DNA from 2 places in the Arthrobacter sp. 92 genome. Region 2 is predicted to be linked to the other one. Evidence: predicted binding sites of a transcription regulator. Region 2 holds the regulator's gene; the other holds the start of a gene.

Region 1 (3,220 bases), 690 kb from region 2:
TAGCCGCCCCACGGCTGCGTCTTCGGGGGAGCCACGATGGTTGCGCCTGCCCCCTGCGCTTCCGCCATGACACCGTCAACCTCCTCCACGCTGCCCACGTTATGGCTCAGCGTGATGCAAGGGACTCCCGCCGGACTGTTCACCCGGGCCTCGGCCTGCATCTGGCGCGAGTCCCAGAGGGAGAGGATCAGCCCGTGGTTGGCCTGGATAAACACCACCTCACCGGGAACTTCCCGGTGGACCGGCCAGCCGAGGCCCTCAACGTAGAACCTGCGGGAGGCATCGACACTCCGGACGCCTAGTGAAATGAAGTCGACTCGAGGCTGCATCTTTAGATACTGTCATGCACATGCCCACAAATCACGGACACGATAAAGACGCCCAGGCCGACAAAGAGCAGCTCGCGGCCGTCCGGGTGGCAGTGGATGAAGTCGACGAGCAAATCGTCACGCTGATCGCACGCCGCGAGCGGCTGATCCGCATTTCCGGAACGCTGAAGGGCGATGATGCCGAAGTCCGGGCGCCCGGCCGGGTGGAGCGGGTCATCGAGCACGTCCGCAACGCCGCGGAAAAGAAGGATATCGATCCGGACATCGTGGAAAAGACCTATCGGGCCATGATCTCGGCGTTCACCGAGCTTGAACTGAAGGTGCACAAAGCCAGCAGCTGAGATTGCGCGGCTGATGGTCTAGTTGCCGCTGCCCGGTATCCGCGGCCACGCGCTGTCCTTGGTCAGAGAGCTTCTTCCACTGGAACGTTGGCCTGGTAGCCGCGGCCGTCAGCGTCGCTGAATGCGGTCATAAGGTGCCCCTTGGGCAGACCCAATACCGTTCCAATCGGGAAGTTTCCGGTGATGGTGTTCCCGGAATGTTCCACCCCCTTGAGGTCAAAGTTCTCCTCCGTGCCGTCATGGCTGAAGCAGTAGAAGGACACGGCCTCGCCGTTCATGAACTCGATTCCCATCCTGCGTTGATGCGAATGGTCCGGCGTGGCTGCCACGAGCCCCACCACGTAGGCGCCCGATCCGGGAATGTTTCCGTCTATATCGAACGTCGCCACCAGGGTTGAGTCCTTGGCGGCGATGCTTACGTGCTTGAGGAGTGCTTCGTGGGAGCTCATGTCCCAATCCTGCTACCTGCATCGGCGTGCGTCCACCCCTGATCTAGGTTTTGTCATTGCTCCGGCGTAGACTTGAATTATTCGAAGATATATTCGAACAATCATTGTCAGCCCTGCCCCGCTTCGGGCAGGCGGGCGTTCCGGGGAGGTGCCGATGGGCTTATTCAGCGAGGGGGTGGACGTTCTGTGCACCCCGGAAGGCCAGCCCCTGGAACTGAGATGGTCAGGGCGGCACTACACCGTCTGCGCCGAGCCCCTCCGTTGGTATGAACGCCGCCAGTGGTGGGCCGAGGAAACCCGTGCCCCGCTGGGCACCGGGCCAGGCCTGGTGGACCACGAGATCTGGCGCGTTCAGGTCCGGCCCTCCGGGAATCTGGCAAAAACTGAGCCGGCGGAACCCCTCACCCTGGATCTCACCAGAAGTATCAGCAGCGGGCGCTGGAGGCTCCTGCGGATCCACGACGCCCTCCGGCCCAACACAGCATGAGCTTTACCCATCTCCACGTCTCCACGGCCTTCAGCGCGCACTATGGCGTCTCCTGGCCCGATGAACTGGCGCAGGTGTCAGCCAGCGATGGCGCCACGGCACTTGCCTGCACTGACCGCGACGGGCTGTATGGCACCGTCAAGCACCTCAAGGCCTGCATGGCAGCCGGGATTGACCCCATTGTGGGAGTTGATCTTGCGGTCTTCGACGACGACGGCGACCTCCGCACCCAGCTTGCGGGCCGCGTCGTTGTGCTGGCCCACGGGCACACCAACGGAGCCGGCTACCGGGCACTCTGCAGACTGATTTCAGATGCGCACGCCCGCACCTCGGGCAAAGCCGGGGGAGTGGTTCCAGTTGGCGTAACCCGGGCCGAGCTCGCCTCACGCACCCTCCACCCGGAAACCCTTGAACCTGTGCTCACGGTACTGATCGGGCCGGATTCCGACGTCGGCAGGGCCATGGGCGGCAGGCGATACCTGCGCCCGCGGACCCTCTTCAAACGGTGGCTGGACACCATGCCCAAGGGAACCGTGGTGGCCGAGGTGGTGTCGCAGCTGAGCGCCCCCGGCCGGCCGCTAAGCACCGCCCACGCCGTGCGCATGCTTAAGTTGGCCGCCGAGCATGGGACCCCAGCGGTGCTTACCAACGCGGTGCGATATTGCGCCGAGGACGGCGCCGCCACAGCGGATGTCCTGGACTCCGCCCGCACCTTGAAGTCACTGCCCGAACTGTCTGCGGAACCGCTGCTCCAGCCCAATGGCCAGGCCTGGCTGAAATCCGCGGCCCAGATGCTTCAGGTGGGCAAGGAGATCATTCACGCCGCAGGGTATGGGGCGGTGGACCTCAAACGACTGCTGGCTCAAACAGAGGCGCTCGCGGACCGCTGCCGCATGGATCCCGTCACCGACATGGGGTGGAAACAGCCGGTTGTCCCTGAAGCCTCGGTGATAGGCATCGCCGGTGATCCCCTCGTGGAACTGGCCGAACGCTGCGAAGCGGGCATCGGCCGGAGGTTCCCGGGAATCGCCGGACAAGCCGAGGCCCAAATGCGCGCCCGGCTGGAACATGAACTGCGGATCATCGCGAACCTGGGGTTCGCCGCCTATTTCCTTACGGTTGCAGAGGTCTCCCGGATGATCCTGGAAATGGGTGTCCGGGCCGCAGCCAGGGGTTCCGGTGCCTCGAGCCTGGTCAACTACCTGATTGATATCAGCCAGGTGAATCCGCTGCAGCACGACCTCATCTTCGAACGGTTCCTCTCCCGGGACCGGGCCACCCTTCCCGATATCGATATTGATGTCGAGAGTGCTGAACGGCATAACGTGTACCGCCGGATCTTTGACCGCTTCGGCGCGGAGCGTGTCACGCTGATGAGTATGCAAAACGGCTACCGCGCTCGCGGTGCCGTCCGTGATGCCGGACTTGCCCTGGGCATGGATGACGGCGATATTGGCGAAATAGCCAAGCAGCTGTGGCGTTTTTCGGCCCGGAATTTTCGTGAGGCCCTGGTGGAAAAACCGGAGCTGAAGGAATTCGCGGACCGGGTGGAGCAACGCGATTTTGCGGAGAACCAGCAGTTGGACCTGCTGGTGGACCTCACGGAACGGCTGG
Region 2 (3,220 bases):
GGGTGAGGCCCCGCAAGTTGGTCCGGAGGGGCAGTCGGTTGAGGCGCTCTAGCTGGTCAGTCACCTGAACAGTTTAAGTGAGCCGGAGCGTGCCCTGAAACTGTGACGTCTTCAGGGGCCCGCGCGGACTCCTCCGGTCAGGCGGCAGAAGCTATTTCGAGGGCACAAACAAACGCTGCCCCGGCATAACCCGGGCGCCGTCAAGGTTGTTGAGCTGAACAATATCTGCCACCACGTCGCGGGGATCACGCTCGGGGGCCACGGTGCCGGCGATTCCCCACAAGGACTCCCCCGCCTGCACTGTCACCGAGATCGTGGGCGTTGCGGACAGCTCGGAGGCGGAGTCCGCGGCCTTGGCTGGCGAATTAAGGAATCCGGACAGCGAGATCAGGAGCGCGGTAAGCAGGACCAGCGGCAGACCGATGAGGACGATGCGCCCCCGGCGGGTCAGCCGCAAAGGCGGCAGCGTGCGCTTGGCTGGCTGTTCGGGGCACTGCTCCCACTGGAAGCCGTGAATGGATGACACCTGACTAGCACTTGTTGCTGACATGAACTGAGCCCTCCTGGACTGTACTGTGCCGCCCGGCGTGTTTCTGATCCTGCGTATTCCAGAAACGGCCACCGCTTCGGCCCCGTTCGAACATAGAATCGAATGGATTCCATATTCGAACACATCTTCGAACTTTGCTGGTTCTGTTCTAGCACTTATTAACGAACATTGTCGAGACTCACTAGAACAAATGTTTGAAAAACCCCTGTGGCTGGCTTACGTTTGAGTCACAGGAGAACCACTTTCCGCAGTACATCAGCAGGGTCTGACATTTCAGGCCGGAAGTTCCCGGCAGCAGCAGCCACGGCGGCCGGGTGGAATGAAAGGCGTTGGCGAAATGGCAGCACAAGCCACCGGCGGCAGGGCTACCCAGCGGAGCCAGCAGCCACCACGAGCGCCGAAGAGCCTCACGGTGCGGCAGAAGAAGATCCTGGAAACCATCCAGCGCTCGGTCAATGAGAATGGCTATCCGCCGTCCATGCGCGAAATCGGCGACACCGTGGGACTGGCCAGTCTCTCCAGCGTGACCCACCAGCTCTCCCAGCTGGAAAAACTCGGATACCTTCGCCGCGACCCCAAGCGGCCGCGCGCCATGGAAGTGCTGATGCCGCTGACCCTCGATGAAGGAAACGCACCGATCTCGGGTGTCGAAAAGACGGCCCGGCTGCGAACCGTTGGAGGGCAGGCCGTCTCCGACCTTGCCAGTGCAACGGACACCGCAATGGTGCCCCTTGTCGGCCGGATTGCAGCTGGCGGCCCCATCCTGGCCGACCAGATGGTGGAGGATGTCATGCCGCTGCCGCGCCAGCTGGTGGGGCACGGCGAACTCTTTATGCTGAGAGTGTCCGGCGATTCCATGATCGACGCCGCGATCTGCGACGGCGATTGGGTGGTGGTGCGTCAGCAGAGCGACGCAGTCAACGGCGACATCGTGGCCGCCCTGCTTGACGACGAATCCACCGTCAAGACCTTCCGTCAACGTGACGGACACACCTGGCTACTGCCGCAGAACACACAGTACGAGCCCATCCTCGGCGATCACGCCGTAATTATGGGCAAAGTCGTTTCGGTGCTCCGCTCGCTGTAGGGCCGCCCGCATAAGTGGCAGTTCGCCGCTTAGCCCGCAGCCTTCGCTCCGGCGGTCTCTTCGTCGGGTGCCTTCGACAGCCGCTCCAGCGCCGAGAGCGCGATGCCAGGATCTGTCGTGGGCCAGAAAGGCGGCAGCGCCGCACGCAGGAATCCGCCGTAACGTTCCGTGGACAGGCGGGAATCCAGGACGGCTACCACGCCCCGGTCACCCGTCGAACGGATCAGCCGACCTGCGCCCTGCGCCAGCCGGATGGCTGCATGGGTCGCTGAGACAGACATAAAGCCGTTACCCCCCGACTGCGCAACTGCCCGCGACCGGGCCGTCATGAGGGGATCGTCCGGCCGGGGAAAAGGAATGCGGTCAATGACCACGAGCCTGCATGAGCCGCCCGGGACATCGACTCCTTGCCAGAGGGACATGGTGCCGAAAAGACAGGTGTCCGGCTCATCCGCGAACTGGCGCACCAGGGCCGTCATTGAAGAGTCGCCCTGGCAAAGAATACTGACATCCAGCCGCGGCCGCATGGCCTCAGCAGCCTCCTCTGCCGCGCGCCGGGAGGAGAACAGGCACAACGCGCCCCCGCCCGAAGCCCGGATCAGTTTCTCCAGTTCGTCCAGTGCCTCCGGTGAGGTCCCCCGACCCGGCTTGGGCAAATGCGCGGCGACATAGAGTATTCCCTGTTTCGGGTAGTCGAAGGGCGATCCAACGTCCACTCCCGTCCAGCTCGGCGCCCCGGGACCCACCAGGCCAAGTCCCCCGGCGGCCGGTTCGAAGGCCGATCCGATGGCCAGCGTGGCGGAGGTCAGAACCACAGTGTGACCTTCGAAGAGTCCCTCCCGCAGACGCCCCGCAACGCTCAGTGGCGCGATATTGATGAGGGCAGGCGCGGACTCGTCAGGTTGGGAGTAGCCCTGTTGGGGGTCAAAGGTGCTGTTGCGCGAGAACCACACCACTTCGCGGTTGTCGCGGGCGGCCATCAGGCGTTCGCACAGTTCCAGGATCACCATGATGCGTGACCTCGCCAGCTGCCGGCCGCCGTCGGCCGTACTGCCGCTTTCGGCCTTGGAGTCGGACAGCGCGGCACGGCAGGCTTCCCGGAGCTGGTCCACGCAGTCCAGCTGCTCGGTGTTCAGGCCATTTGGCATGAGACCGCTCGGAACGCCCTCTATGGCCAGCTCAAGATTGGCCGCGGCATTGTTGAGGGCATCAACGGTAATGCCGGTGTGCTTGCGGGCCCCGGAGGCGGCGGCGTGGATCATGGCCACGGACAGCTGCCCGGAGACGGCTCCCGTCACCCGGTCCTGAAGTTCGTGGGCCTCATCAACCACCACCACATCGTATTCGGGCAGCACGGCCAGTCCCTCGAAAGCGCTGACAGCCAGCATGGCGTGGTTGGTCACCACCACGTCCGCGTCGGCGGCGTTTTGCCGGGCAAGTTCGCTGAAGCATTCCGCAGCCATGGGGCACTTCTGGGCGCCAAGGCATTCCATCGAGGTGACGGACACCTGCCGCCAGGCACGGTCCGTGACCCCGGGCATCAGTTCGTCACGGTCACCGGTGGCGGTCCCCTCCGCCCATTC

The links. The regulator LexA, encoded in region 2, represses DNA repair genes until DNA is damaged. The targets are predictions, from matches to a motif close to TCGAACANNTGTTCGA.
Region 1: the regulator LexA is predicted to act here: its motif matches at 1,201-1,216, upstream of ACP4XC_RS10455 (DUF6504 family protein).

Annotation. Positions count from the first base shown of each region.
Region 1 is NZ_CP189863.1:2,268,216-2,271,435, forward strand. It holds gene ACP4XC_RS10440 (VOC family protein) at 1-329, opposite strand, end outside; gene ACP4XC_RS10445 (chorismate mutase) at 344-670, shown strand; gene ACP4XC_RS10450 (hypothetical protein) at 733-1,119, opposite strand; gene ACP4XC_RS10455 (DUF6504 family protein) at 1,274-1,606, shown strand; gene ACP4XC_RS10460 (DNA polymerase III subunit alpha) at 1,603-3,220, shown strand, end outside.
Region 2 is NZ_CP189863.1:1,575,733-1,578,952, reverse strand. It holds gene ACP4XC_RS07220 (histidinol-phosphate transaminase) at 1-64, opposite strand, end outside; gene ACP4XC_RS07215 (LysM peptidoglycan-binding domain-containing protein) at 152-550, opposite strand; gene lexA (transcriptional repressor LexA) at 888-1,637, shown strand; gene ACP4XC_RS07205 (ATP-dependent DNA helicase) at 1,667-3,220, opposite strand, start outside.